Regions from separate parts of the Muricoprocola aceti genome, predicted to be linked through region 2. Evidence: riboswitches for the same ligand, from Rfam matches in the RefSeq annotation. Region 2 holds a riboswitch; the other holds the start of a gene.

Region 1 (7,456 bases), on a different contig from region 2:
TTGATATACTGTGGAATAAAGTCCATTGGTCCCGGCCGGTACAATGCAATACCGGCTATGATATCCTCCAGGCTCTCCGGCTTCAGCTCCTTCATAAAGTTTTTCATCCCGGCACTTTCCAGCTGGAACACGCCATCTGTCTTTCCGGTGCTTAAAGAAGCCAGTACCTTCGGATCGTTATAATCTATGCGATCCATATCCAGTATCGTTCCTGTATTCTGCTCTACAAACTTCACTGCATTCTGGATTACAGTCAGAGTACGCAGGCCCAGGAAATCCATCTTCAATAGTCCCAGTTCCTCCAGTGTTGTCATCGTAAACTGGGTAATCGGAGATCCATCCGATCCAAGAGCCAGCGGTACGTATTCATCTGCTGCTTTCTGGCAGATGACCACACCTGCTGCATGCATGGAAGTATGCCGTGGCAGCCCCTCCAGTCGTCTGGACATATCGATCAGCCTGCGCATCTGACTGTCTTCTTCATACAGCTTCTTCAGATCCGGATTCATCTTCAATGCTTTATCTATGGTGATATTCAGTTCCTGTGGAATCATCTTGGCCACATTGTCTACAATCGCATAAGGAATATCCATCACGCGCCCCACATCACGGATGACACCTCTGGCGGCCAGAGTTCCGAACGTAACAATCTGTACGACTTTTTCCTTACCATATTTGCGCACTACATAATCGATGACTTCCTGCCTTCTCTCGAAGCAAAAGTCTACGTCAATATCCGGCATGGACACTCGTTCCGGATTCAGAAAACGTTCAAACAGCAGATTGTATTTGATCGGATCCAGCTTCGTAATCCCCAGCGTATAAGACACCAGACTGCCGGCTGCCGAGCCACGTCCAGGTCCCACCATAATATCATGCTGCCTTGCATAATGGATAAAATCCCAGACAATCAGGAAATAATCCACATATCCCATCCTCTGAATGATTCCCAGTTCATAATTCAGCCGTTCCTTTAGCTCTTCTGCCTGCTTTTCCTCATAACGCTCTGCCAGTCCGTCAAAACACAGCTTATTCAGATATTCCCATGAGGAATAGCCTTCCGGTACATCAAACTTTGGCAGCTTGGTCACACCAAATTCAATCTCTACATGACAACGATCTGCTATCTTCTGCGTATTTTCCAACGCCTGCAAGGCATACGGGAACAGCTGCGCCATCTCTTCCGGCGATTTTACATAGTACTGTCCACCTTCATAACGCATACGTTCTTCGTCATCCAGCTTCTTTCCAGTCTGAATACACAGCAAGATATCATGGGAATCTGCGTCCTCTGCATAGGTGTAATGTACATCATTGGTGACTACCAGCTCGATTCCTGTTTCTTTGCTCATACGCAGAAGCTGCTGATTTACCATTTTCTGTTCTGGTATGCCATGGTCCTGCAATTCCAGAAAATAATTTCCTTTTCCAAAAATCTGCTCATGCTCCAGTGCCGCTTTTTTTGCCTCTTCATACAGCCCCCGTGTCAGATACTTCTGTACCTCACCGGCCAGGCAGGCACTCAAGGCAATAATTCCCTCATGATATTCTTCCAGTACCGAACGATCCACACGAGGCTTATAATAATACCCTTCTGTATACCCCCTGGATACAATCTTCATCAGATTACTGTATCCCTTATTATTTTCTGCCAGAAGCACCAGATGGTAATAACGGTCATCTCCACTGGACTTTTCTCTGTCAAACCTGGAGCCAGGTGCCACATAAACCTCACAGCCCAGAATCGGATTGATCCCTTCTGCTCTGGCTGCACGATAAAAATCAATCACACCAAACATCACACCATGATCAGTGATCGCTGCACTGTTCATGCCCAGTTCTTTTACGCGGCTCACGTATTCTTTAATCTTATTCGAACCATCCAACAGACTGTACTCTGTATGGACATGCAAATGTGTAAAATTCAAATCCAAACCTCATTTCGTAAACTAAAATATGAAAAAAGACCGATGTAAAATGTCTTTTTTAAGTATAACATTTTACACCGGTCTTTGATAGTATTTTCTAACAGTAAATTTATTAGCCGTTGATCATGAAGTTCAGCAGTTTATCTACATCTTCCTTTTCATATGCAAGAATCTCCATCTCCGGGATCTCACCATTGGAGAAGATATTTGCCAGGGAAACATACTGGCACAGCTTAGACTTCAGATTCAGTCTGTCACCTTCACCTGTTATTAATTCTACTTTTCCCTTGCAACTGTCAACTACATCAAAAAACTTGTTAATGTCTGTAATATTCTGTACTTTCATCTTATACTCCTTTCATCGCAATTCTCTTCTGCGATCCACTTTTCTTATCTCTCTTTGCTACACCCATACTATATGCGGTTTGCAGCAAAATTACAAGTGATTTTACAGCTTTCTCCATTTTGACGAGAAATTATCAAAGTTTGTTTTGCTTATTTTATTGCAATTGCTTCAATCTCCAGCAGTACATCCTTTGGTAATCGTGCAACTTCCACACAAGATCTTGCCGGGAAAGTACCAGTGAAGTAGTCAGCATAAATGGCATTGATCTTACCAAAATCCTCCATATTCTTGATAAACACGGTAGTCTTTACTACTTTTTCAATAGAACTGCCTGCCTCTGCAAGAAGGGCTGCAATATTAGAAAATGCCTGCTTTGCCTGTGCTTCCACACCTTCCGGGATCTCTCCTGTTGCCGGATTTACCGGAATCTGGCCAGAAGTATAAACCATTCCATTCACCTCGATAGCCTGTGAATACGGTCCGATTGCTGCCGGTGCTTTGTCTGTACTGATAACGTTCATGTCTTTTTCCTCCTTATGTGATTTCATTGTTTACATTATTTTATCTTACGAATTGCTCTTTCCGTAATTTCGATGCGTCCTTCTTTTAATAAATGGCCAACTGCACGCTTAAATGCATTCTTGCTTAATCCCATCTCTCGCTTGATGACTTCCGGAGATGCCTTATCTGTGAACGGAAGCACCCCTGAAAATTCTTCGATCGCCAGCATCACAGCTTCCGCATCTTCATCAATCTGCAGATACGCCTTTTCTCTTGCAGACAGATCCAGCTTGCCATCTTCTTTCACTCCGGTTACTCTTGCAGAAATCTCCTCTCCGATCCGATACTTTCCCGCTGCTTCTTTCTGTGGAATCAAACCGGAATAACGATTGTCCACCGCCACGAATACCCCGAATCGTTCACTGATCTGATAGATCGTCCCTGTCACATGATCGTCTTTCTTGTATGGCGAATCAGTCTGCAGATATTCGTAAACATTCATCGTGGCACAAAGACGGCCACTTTTATCTACATATAATGCTGCCAGACATTCCTCTCCATCGCGCACTTTCCTGGTCTGCTGCTTAAACGGAAGCAGAATATCTTTTTCCAGTCCCCAGTCCAGAAATGCTCCAATCTTTGCCACTTCTTTTACTTTCAGCATTCCCACCTGTCCCAGTTCCAGCTTCGGCTGTCTGGTAGTGGCAATCAGCCGGTCTTTGGAATCCTTATATAAAAATACATTCAGTTCGTCACCGATCACGGCATGCTCAGGTACTTCCTTCTTTGGAAGAAGCACACGTTCCTCTTCTGCGCCTTCTTCTGCCAGATATACTCCAAAATCTGTTCTTTTTACAATCTTTAATGCCTGTCTCTTTCCTAATTCTAACATATATTCTTCACCTAATCTGTCTTTCCTGTTTTACAAAATTCCACTACTGCAAAAGATCTGCCTTCTGCACCACGCAAATCCACCGTCACATAGTCCTCTCCTGCACTGATCACCGGGTAGATCACATCTCCCAGTACAGCCTGGCTCCTATATTCTGCCCTTACTCTGGCAATCTTCCAGTCCTTGGGGATATACTCCTGTGCCATATCAATATACTGTGCATTGTTCACATGATGGTTCGTATCCAGATGATGTCTGCATACTTTAAATGCTTCTCTGGCCACGCCGCCTTCCGGTATCTTGATCTTACGGGAAGTCTTCCCCATCTCCAGCGCTGGTTCCATTGGATAGGCTTCCTGTACTTCCTGATCTACCCGCACCGGATGGCCAGTGTGAAGATCTACGTAGATCCAAAGGGAATTGGCACAGGCAAGTGTTCTGCCACCCCTATCCAGCATACGGTAGTTACGTTCTCCCTGAAACCCTTTAAATGCGTGAGCCCAGGTCTGAACTGTCACTTCTTCTCCCAGTACAGGCAGTCTCACCAGTTCAATCTGCCAGTAAGCCAACACCCATACTTTACCTTTTGCCAGCATATCATCTACACCATTCCCCAGTTCTTCTGACTGAAATGTACTGCAATCCTGGAAATAATTGATCAGCCCCGGCAGGGTCAGGCTCTTCTCTTCTCCGGTCTCACTATATCGGATACGACTCTGAAACTGATACGGCATAGCTATCTCCTTTTTGTTCCTGTAATTAAATATTATCCTGCAATGGATTATAACAAAAAAAGTAATGGATGCAAAGTGGGTTTTTCGTCGTTCGTACAAAAAAAGAGATGTTCAAACGAACATCTCTGAAAAGCTGGGCTACAAGGATTCGAACCTTGAAATGACGGAGTCAGAGTCCGTTGCCTTACCATTTGGCGATAGCCCAATGTCACAACACAATGTATTCTATACTAACTTTTTCAAAAATGCAAGTACTTTTTTAAAATTATTTCAATTTTTTTTGAAAAAGTCTTGTTTTATATGTTGCTTATCTACTTATTTAATGCTATAATCCTTGCGACTGGTAAAATACCAGACAGAAGCTATTATGCAAAATAGGATTTCATGCGTCAAGTGTTCCGTGGATGGGGAGTTGCCATAGAAACGAAAAGCTCGTCTTACGATATGAGATTCGCACCCGTTGCAACATATAGATGCCATACATCTTGATTGTGAAGGGACAGTAAATTTTTGTAACTTATTACTTGATCAGGATGTTTTTTTATGTCATTTTTCAACTCTTTGGAAACATTCTGATTACTATCATTTCAGGAGGTTTACTTATCATTATGATGATGGATCACGAAAAGATTAAAGAAGGTGTCCGCCTTATGCTGGAGGGCATCGGAGAAGATATTCACAGAGAGGGGCTGCTGGATACACCGGATCGTATTGCCAGAATGTGTGAACAGATCTACGGCGGTCTTTACGAAAATGCAGCTACCCATCTTTCCAAGCAGTTCCATGCAACCAATAATAATATTGTATTAGAGAAAGATATCACTTTCTACTCAACCTGCGAGCATCATTTACTCCCATTTTATGGCAAGGCACACGTTGCCTACATTCCAGATCAGCGTGTGGCAGGTTTAAGCAAACTGGCAAGAACGGTGGAAGTATTTGCCAGAAGACCTCAGATTCAGGAGAATCTGACTGCACAGATTGCCGATGCACTGGAAGAATACCTGCAGCCAAAGGGCGTTATGGTCATGATCGAAGCCGAACATATGTGCATGACCATGCGTGGCGTCCAGAAGCCTGGCAGTAAGACAGTTACCACCATTGTGCGTGGTGCTTTTGCCGAAGACTTCACTCTGCAGCAGACATTCCTGCAGATGGTGAAAGGCTGATCTATGAAACGGATACAGGATATTTTTACCCATCCGCTTTATCAGGAACAGCTATCGCTCCTGATGGATGCCGAAAAGGACCGCATCTTCTGTCGCCATACTGTCGAGCATTTTCTGGATGTAGCCAGGCTCATGTATCTGTATAATCTGGAAGATTCCGCTGGTCTCGAAAAGGAACTGATCTACGCTGCTGCTTTCTTACATGACATTGGCAGATATGAACAGATCGCAAAGGGAACGCCCCACGATATCGCAAGTGCCAGAATGGCTAAGACCATTCTGAATGATTGCGGCTTCTCTGACAGAGACATCTTGGCGATCCAGGATGCGATCCTCCATCACAGGGGTAATGAAAATCATGGTGAATCACATCTTGCCCGTTATCTGTACCGTGCTGACAAGCAGTCCCGCAACTGCTTCTGCTGTCCTGCCAGCAGGGAATGTAACTGGCCTTTATCGAAAAAAAATATGGAAATTGACTATTAGATAAAATCAAAAGGAGTTCCTGTTATGAAAATTGGAAATCATGAATTTGATACAGCAAATGAAACATATATTATGGGCATTCTGAATGTTACCCCAGACTCTTTCTCAGATGGCGGACGTTTCAACCATATGGATGAGGCTCTCCGTCATGCAGAAGAGATGATCACAGATGGTGCTGCCATCATTGACATCGGAGGAGAATCTACCAGACCAGGATATACTGTGCTCTCTGATGAGGAAGAGATTGCCCGTGTGACCCCGGTCATCGAGGCAGTAAAGTCCCGTTTCGACATCCCTGTCTCCATTGATACTTATAAGGGAAATGTGGCAGAGGCAGCTCTTCAGGCCGGTGCTGATCTGGTCAACGATATCTGGGGCTTTAAGTTTGACTTCAAAGTTGCCGAAATGACTGCAAAGTATCAGTCAGCCTGCTGTCTGATGCATAACCGCAAGGAAGCCGTCTATGACAATTTTCTTCAGGATATGGTAAAAGATATGGAAGAATCCATAGCTATCGCACGAAAAGCCGGTGTGGCAGATGATAAGATCATGCTGGATCCGGGTGTAGGCTTTGGTAAGACCTATGAGATGAATCTGGAAGCTATCAACCATGTAGATGTACTGCTTCCTCTGGGATTCCCGGTTCTTCTTGGCACTTCCAGAAAATCTGTCATCGGTAATACCTTAAATCTTCCGGTTGATCAGCGTGTGGAAGGTACTCTTTCTACTACTGTGATCGGTATGCTTCGCGGATGTGCCTTTGTACGTGTACACGATGTAAAAGAGAACAAACGTATTATTGACATGACAAAAGCTATTTTAAATGCTTAACTGAGGTAATACATATGGATAAGATTACAATCAAGGATCTGGAGATTTACGCCAATCATGGTGTATTTCCAGAAGAAAATGTACTTGGTCAAAAGTTTCTGGTGACTGCAGTATTACATACAAGCACCAGAAAAGCGGGACTGACTGACGATCTGACTGCTTCCGTGCACTATGGTGAAGTCAGCCATCTGATCAAAAAAATTGTATGCGATAATACCTGGAAGCTGCTGGAACGGATCGCCGAAGAAGTGGCTGCTACGATTCTTCTTACCTATCCTCTGGTTTCTCAGGTGGATCTGACCATTAAGAAACCATGGGCACCGATTGGTCTGCCTCTGGATACGGTATCTGTCGAAATCAGCCGCGGCTGGCACACCGCTTATATTGCCCTGGGCTCCAACATGGGCGACAAAGAGGCCTATCTGAAAGGTGCGATTGAAGCATTGGACTCTGCACCTGACTGTCAGGTAACTGCGGTTTCTGATTTTCTCATCACAGAGCCTTATGGAGGTGTGGAACAGGATGATTTCTTAAACGGTGCACTGGCACTGCGCACACTGCTTTCTCCT
Region 2 (7,456 bases):
TACGTACCATTTTCTGTCAATTGTTGATGGGCTAGCCATAAATGTTTTCATTGGTTTTCCTCCTTAAATAATTAACCTGGCAATGCTGGAAAGTTACATCACCTGCTCTATCGTTAAACACCGTTACCGGGGCTTTGGCTTGGCGTTAACATTCTTTGTCACACTGGTCTATTATATTATACGAATTTCCCCGTGTCAACTCTTTTTTCTTTATTTTTCAGCCATTTTTCAGCCTTTTTACACTTTTGAAAGAACATAGTTATATATTTTCTTATAAGTTGCAGCCGTATAATGCAAACCATCCACTGTCTTGAACCCTTTTTTCTTCAGATAAGAATTCACATCAATGTATCTCTGTGGAAATGCAGCTTTCAGTTTTTTATTAAAACTGTTAATCTTTGCATTGCTTACATATCCTGCAGTATATTTGGAATCAATCGGATTCACTGACATGAAGTAAATATTGGCTTCCGGATAAGCTTTTAAAAGTTTCTTATAGCTGTTTATGTATTTTGTAATATTCACGTGGTCATTTACACCAAAATTCAGAACCACTGTAGCTTTTGGATTTTTCTTCAGTTCCTTTTTCAGCTTTTTTTCCGCTGTTGTAAGATACCAGTTATGTCCTTCTCTCACTTTTGCAATACACTTTTTACTGATTCCCATGGAAATACCCAGTCCTACTGTCCTTGAATCGCCTACCCAGTAATCTACTTTTCCGCTTTTCTTTGGTGCTGTATCTGTTGTCTTATCAGATACAGCGTTTACTCTTTTTCCATTTTTATCTACTTTATAATTTCCTATGGTGGTATTTACCGCCATCTTACCGGTAACTGGTGAAAAGTAATACCAGGAACCTCCGATCTTATTCCAGCCAGTCTGCATAACGCCTGTTCCGGAAAAATAATACCATCCTGTAGACATCTTCACTTTTCCGGTTGCTGCACTGCCAGATAAGTCTGCTTTATTTTTCCAAAGATAATACTTTTTTCTGCCAATTGTCTGCCAGCCAGTTGCCAGCTTTCCTTTTTTATTGAAATAATATCTTTTTTTATGATATGTTTTCCATCCGGTCTTCGCATATCCGTTTGAAGTAAAATAATAGATCTTTCCCCTGACCTTCACCCACTTATTTTTTGTATAGGTTTTACTTCCAGAATTATAATACCGCACTCCTTTTTTATCAGTCACCAGTTTTCCCGCTGCCGCCTTTGGTGCCTTCAGCACATTTTCCAGCGAAGCCGCACTGATCTGGCTCCCCATCCCTGTTATAAAAAGCATCATGAACAAAAGCAGCCAACATAATTTCTTTCTCGGTCGTTTCAATGGTTTATCCTCCGTTTCATCTGCAATATGTGACAACCTATCTTTGAATTATACCATAAAAAAAAGGATGTCTCAACCCTGTTTTACATAGTCGACATCCTTTGTATCTATTTTTGTTACTATTCACTATTTTTCTCTGGAAATAACATAATAAGGAACAGCAACAAACAAGATTCCACCTACCATATTTCCAAGAGTAACAATACCCAGGTTATAGAAAAATCCACCCATGGTGATTGCTTTTCCCATTGGGTTCATCAAGCCAATGGATAAAAATGTCATATTTGCAATGCTATGCTCAAATCCGCAGGTTACAAAAGTTCCTACACAGCAGAAGTTCATGAACATCTTTGCGCCTTCTGACTTCATCTTTGTTCCGCACCAGATTGCAATACATACCAGAATATTGCAGAGAATTGCTTTTGCAAACAGATTAGCTGGTGTTCCTGCCATTTTTCCTGCTGCTGCATTTGCAAAAAACTCCCCAACTGCTTCATTGCTGCTACAGATTCCGGTCATGGTAAAAATTGCTGATGCAATGACGGAGCCAATCAGATTGCCAATATAACAGACGATCCAGAGTTTTACAGTCTGCCCCCAGCTGACTGCCTTCTGCATGCTGGCTGATGCCATCACAAAATTGTTACCTGTAAACAATTCCGCGCCTGCCATCGTTACAAAACAAAGACCTACCGAGAATACAATACCGCATACCAGCTTCTGTGCCGGCTGTCCGGTCAGGCATCCTCCCACAAACCCCATTAAAATACTGCCAAATCCAATATATAAGCCAGCAAGAATCGAAGCCAGCACATAAGCCAGTGGATTCTTTTCCAATAAAGCAACTTTTCCCTTTGCTACATTACCTACTGCCTGATATTCCTCTTTAAACATATCGCATCCTCCCTCATCATCCTGAAACTATGAGAACAGGAAAAAGGCCGATTTCCTCCCTTAGTACGAAATCGACCTCCTTCCTGTCTTTATCCGTCTTTAATTTTATTTAATTAGAACAGACCCGTAATCTTACCTGTCTCGTCTACATCAATTCTTTCTGCAGCCGGTACCTTTGGAAGACCTGGCATTGTCATAATCTCTCCGGTAAGAGCTACGATAAATCCTGCACCTGCACTGATCTTCAGATTACGAACAGTTACTTCAAATCCAGTCGGTGCTCCCAGTTTTGTCTGATCATCTGTCAGACTGTACTGTGTCTTAGCTACACAGATCGGGCAATTGCCAAATCCCATATCTTCCAGCTGTTTTGCCTGCTTCTGTGCATTTGCTGTCAGGACAACTCTGTCTCCACCATAGATCTTCTGAACAATCGCATTCAGCTTATCTTCAATGCTGGTTCCTTCCAGTTCGTAAGCATATGTGAAATCGTTAGGCTGTTCTACCAGTCTCAGTACTTCTTCTGCCAGTGCGATTCCGCCTTCGCCACCCTTTGCCCATACTTCAGACAGTGCAACGTTAACGCCCAGTTCTTTACATTTCTTCTCTACCAGATCCAGTTCTGCTTTGGTATCTGTTGGGAATGCATTAATAGCAACCACTGCAGGCAGCTTGTATACGTTTGTGATATTGCTTACATGCTTTAACAGGTTTGGAAGACCTTTTTCCAGTGCTTCCAGATTCTCATGATTCAGCTCTGCCTTTGGTACTCCACCATTATATTTCAATGCACGTACAGTAGCAACGATAACAACTGCACTTGGCTTTAAACCAGCCATACGGCACTTAATATCCAAGAACTTCTCAGCACCCAGGTCAGCACCAAATCCTGCTTCTGTAATTGCATAATCAGCAAGTTTCAGAGCCATCTTGGTTGCTGTTACAGAGTTACATCCGTGTGCGATATTTGCAAATGGTCCACCATGAACAATGGCTGGAACGTGTTCCAGAGTCTGAACCAGATTCGGTTTCAGAGCATCTTTCAGAAGTGCTGCCATGGCACCCTGTGCATTCAGGTCACCAGCTGTTACCGGTTTCTGTTCTGCTACTTTACCATATGTATAACCAACAATGATTCTTGCCAGTCTGTTTTTCAGATCTGTAATGTCGCTTGCCAGACACAGAACAGCCATGATCTCAGATGCAACAGTAATATCATATCCGTCTTCTCTTGGCATACCATTGGTCTTTCCGCCAAGTCCGTCTACAACATTTCTCAACTGACGGTCATTCATATCCACACATCTTCTCCATGTGATCTTTCTAGGATCAATGTTCAGTGCATTTCCCTGGAAAATGTGATTATCAATCATTGCTGCCAGCAGGTTGTTTGCAGCACCGATTGCATGAAAGTCACCGGTAAAATGAAGGTTGATATCTTCCATTGGAACTACCTGTGCATATCCACCGCCTGCTGCTCCGCCTTTTACACCAAATACAGGTCCCAGGGATGGTTCACGAAGTGCTACCATAACTTTCTTACCCAGTCTCTGCATACCATCAGCAAGACCAACTGTTGTCGTTGTCTTTCCTTCTCCTGCCGGTGTTGGGTTAATTGCCGTTACCAGAATCAGTTTTCCATCTGGAGCATTACTTTCTTTTAATAAATTATAGTCGATTTTTGCTTTATACTTACCATATTGTTCCAGATATTTCTCATCAATACCGGCCTTTTCTGCAATTTCTGTGATTGGAGCCATTGTAGTCTCCTGTGCAATCTCGATGTCTGACTTGTATCCCATTGTCGATTCCTCCATTCTTATATAATATGTTAAATATTTTTAGGCAAAAAAATGCTGCGCAAAGCAAATAATCTGATATAAAACATATACCAAACTTCTTTCTTTTACGCAGTAGCGGAAGCGATGCTATAACGCGGTGTAAACACCTTCGTTCATCAGAAGTCTTCCCGTCTGATGACACTTAACGTACAGTATCTACTCTACTTATTAACAATTCTTTCCTTTGATCATCATTATACTGGTTTGTTTTCTTTTTGTCAATCCTGTTTTTTATTTTTTTCGTTTTATCTTTCAACATTTTTCTTTTTTCTCATACAAAATGTACTATGTATTACAAATAACAGAAGGCGCACTCTACGAACATTCCGTTATCATGAATCAAAAAAGAGACTCCTCTCAGAGTCCCTCTTTCACTGCGGATAACAGGACTTGAACCTGCACCCTCCCGGACCAGAACCTAAATCTGGCGCGTCTGCCAATTCCGCCATATCCGCGCAGTCTTTATTGATATGAAAAAACGTATCCAGATCGGATACGTCCAAATGAAGCATCGGGGATTCGAACCCCGGACAACTTGATTAAAAGTCAAGTGCTCTACCGACTGAGCTAATGCTCCATAAATATGAACTGGGCTAGCTGGATTCGAACCAGCGAGTGCAGCAGTCAAAGTGCTGTGCCTTACCGCTTGGCGATAGCCCAATTGGTCGCCGTAACGGCAGGGTGGGTAAAGGGACTCGAACCCTTGGCCTCCAGAGCCACAATCTGGCGCGCTAGCCAACTGCGCCATACCCACCATACAACGTTCATGTAATCATGACGTTTACTCTGCGATAAGCAAAGTAAAACGAGCCTGAAGGGATTCGAACCCCCGACCCACGGCTTAGAAGGCCGTTGCTCTATCCAGCTGAGCTACAGACTCATAAGCGGGTGATGGGAATCGAACCCACGTATCCAGCTTGGAAGGCTGGTGTTCTACCATTGAACTACACCCGCATCAGTCGGGGTGACAGGATTCGAACCTGCGACCTCCTGGTCCCAAACCAGGCGCTCTAGCCAAGCTGAGCCACACCCCGTAAGCACTTTTGTTTTTGTGCTTTCGTTTGACGCAAATAGAATTATATATGAATGTCTCTAAAAAGTCAACACCTTTTTTTAATTTTTTTCATTTTTTTGCAAATTCCGCTTTTTCCCTTATTTTATGCGGTTTTCCGAGCTTATGTTCTTCTATTTTCTCTATTTTTCCAGATATTTTATTTCAAAATCAGTGTCCCCATTCTCTTCCAGGCGCATAATAATATAACTTGGTTTTCTGCCTTCCTGTCTTGGGTAAGCCACACTTCCAGGATTCACCAGAATGACACCATTTCGTTCTTCGATCTTCGGTCTGTGCGTATGACCATACAGAACAATGTCAAATCCCCTTGCTCCGGCATCGCTTCCCAGCATTCCGGTGTCCAGAGACACATAATAATAGTGTCCGTGTGTAAGAAGGATATGATGATCGCATAATTCCAGTTCTTTTTCTTTTGGCAGATCTCCCAGTATATCATTATTACCTGCTACCATATCGACAGGGCACTTTGCCATGCGAATCAATTTCTTCTGGCTGCCTTCCACATCTCCAAGGTGAAATACCCGATCAAAGCTTCCTTCTTTTTTTAATATTTTTTCCACATTCTCATCTTTTCTGTGCGTATCACTGATTACTAAAATCCTCATTATTTTTCCTTCTAAACCCGTTTTCTTAAACTATCTGTTCCATAATCTGCTGTCTGACTGCACGCAGTGCTTTTCCCCTGTGGCTCAGGCTGTTCTTTTCTTCCGGAGAAATCTCTGCCGATGTACAGCCATAATCATCCAGCCAGAAAATCGGATCGTAGCCGAATCCATTTTCCCCTGCTATATGATCTGCGATTCTTCCTTCCATGGTTCCATTCACTACGATACTTTTCCCACCTGGAAATACTGCCGCCACAGCGCAGACAAATCTGGCTGTCCGCTGTTCTTTCGGCACACCTTTCAACCGTTCCAGAATATGGTTATTCTTAATATCGTAAGAGGTATGCTCTCCCATATAGCGGGCAGAATAAATCCCTGGCTCTTTATTTAGATAATCAATCTCCAGCCCTGAATCATCCGCCATCACAATATCATCTGGCAGCAACTCTGCAATAGCCTTTGCCTTAATCAGTGCATTTTCCTGAAAAGTAGTCCCATCCTCTATAATTTCTTTTTCTACTCCCGCTTCTTTCATGGAAAGAATTGGAAGATTCAGATCTTCCATAATCATGCGGATTTCTTTCATTTTGTCCTTATTTCCCGTTGCAAATACAATTCTTTTCGGTTTCATTGCTTCTCTTCCATTTCTGTTTTATTGTTTTACTTCATCTGTTGTATAGAGTTTCATGCAGACATTGCATCCATATTCCGTTTCTGTTCCAGTCCATTTGGCACCATTATGGCTGATATAACCATCTCCATCGGACAGGTCCGCCTCCTCCGTGGCCTCATCTGCCATATACTCTGTTGCCACCGGATAGTCTGCCTCAGGCGTGTGCACCTTCACTACTACTGCATAGGTTTTTCCCTCTTCCATATAGATTGGTTCTTTCATATTGACAGTATAATAACCGGCATTTGCAAAGCTGCCGGATGCTTTCGTTTCTTCCAGTAATGCATTGGAAAGATCTTTTTCTCCGTCCATTACTGTCACACTATATTCTGTATCCGGACCAACTGCATAGAACCCTACCGCATCCAGCCATTCATTCCTTTCAGCCTGAAACAGATTGGCAAAATAGCAGGTTCCATCGCCATAGCCCAGTCGTCCTACCCATCCGCACAAGTCGGTCTGATAAAGATGGTCATAGTTATCGGTATCTTCAATGTCTGTATAACAAATCGCATTTTTTCCGATACTTCCATCTTCATAGGAAACATAAAAAATCCCCTCTTCCCCAAATTCCGTTCCCCAGCTATTCTGACAGATAAATGCCCCATCCTGTTTTGTCTGATAGTTGAACTTTTCTGCCGGATAAGCATCATCCCATCCAATAATCAGGATATCATGGTTCGCTTTTTTTTCTCCCGGATACAGATAGGAATGATTTATCTGGTTGTAATAAACCGAAGAAGAAAATGCTGTATCCATATCCATGTAAAGTGAAGACTGTACTGCTCCATATTGATAGATGGCACTTTTAATTGACTGGTAATCTTTTTCCTGCAAAACCTGCATTTCCTGCACATGTTTCACTGCAGTCAGAGACTCATCTGAGATTCCATCCCCATATGGATCTTCTGCTTCCAGAACCGGTCCCTGCCATCCTGCAAGATAGGCCATCACCATCGTATAATCTCCCCCATCGCTCTGTTTCCGTGAAAAGGAATTCTGTAAAGACATGTGATCTGCCGCAAATACCTCTTTTTCCCTG

Evidence for each region. A riboswitch is a leader RNA that binds a small molecule or an ion and turns the genes downstream of it on or off. The one in region 2 is predicted to bind tetrahydrofolate.
Region 1: another riboswitch for tetrahydrofolate. It lies ahead of folE (GTP cyclohydrolase I FolE); the one in region 2 lies ahead of OCV47_RS05165 (formate--tetrahydrofolate ligase).

What each region holds. Positions count from the first base shown of each region.
Region 1 covers NZ_JAOQKE010000025.1:10,403-17,858, reverse strand. Annotated here, with positions in the region: gene OCV47_RS14060 (DNA polymerase III subunit alpha) at 1-1,928, opposite strand, end outside; gene OCV47_RS14055 (polya polymerase) at 2,041-2,274, opposite strand; gene OCV47_RS14050 (RidA family protein) at 2,424-2,795, opposite strand; gene OCV47_RS14045 (CvfB family protein) at 2,831-3,667, opposite strand; gene OCV47_RS14040 (acyl-[acyl-carrier-protein] thioesterase) at 3,679-4,401, opposite strand; tRNA gene OCV47_RS14035 (tRNA-Gln) at 4,535-4,606, opposite strand; THF riboswitch at 4,770-4,866, shown strand; gene folE (GTP cyclohydrolase I FolE) at 5,013-5,570, shown strand; gene OCV47_RS14025 (HD domain-containing protein) at 5,574-6,056, shown strand; gene folP (dihydropteroate synthase) at 6,081-6,887, shown strand; gene folK (2-amino-4-hydroxy-6-hydroxymethyldihydropteridine diphosphokinase) at 6,902-7,456, shown strand, end outside.
Region 2 covers NZ_JAOQKE010000004.1:910-8,365, forward strand. Annotated here, with positions in the region: gene rplM (50S ribosomal protein L13) at 1-51, opposite strand, end outside; gene OCV47_RS05155 (SGNH/GDSL hydrolase family protein) at 238-1,326, opposite strand; gene OCV47_RS05160 (formate/nitrite transporter family protein) at 1,453-2,220, opposite strand; gene OCV47_RS05165 (formate--tetrahydrofolate ligase) at 2,334-4,022, opposite strand; THF riboswitch at 4,133-4,227, opposite strand; tRNA gene OCV47_RS05170 (tRNA-Leu) at 4,437-4,516, opposite strand; tRNA gene OCV47_RS05175 (tRNA-Lys) at 4,566-4,638, opposite strand; tRNA gene OCV47_RS05180 (tRNA-Gln) at 4,650-4,721, opposite strand; tRNA gene OCV47_RS05185 (tRNA-His) at 4,742-4,815, opposite strand; tRNA gene OCV47_RS05190 (tRNA-Arg) at 4,868-4,941, opposite strand; tRNA gene OCV47_RS05195 (tRNA-Gly) at 4,945-5,015, opposite strand; tRNA gene OCV47_RS05200 (tRNA-Pro) at 5,021-5,095, opposite strand; gene OCV47_RS05205 (metallophosphoesterase family protein) at 5,256-5,741, opposite strand; gene OCV47_RS05210 (XTP/dITP diphosphatase) at 5,767-6,372, opposite strand; gene OCV47_RS05215 (lectin like domain-containing protein) at 6,394-7,456, opposite strand, start outside.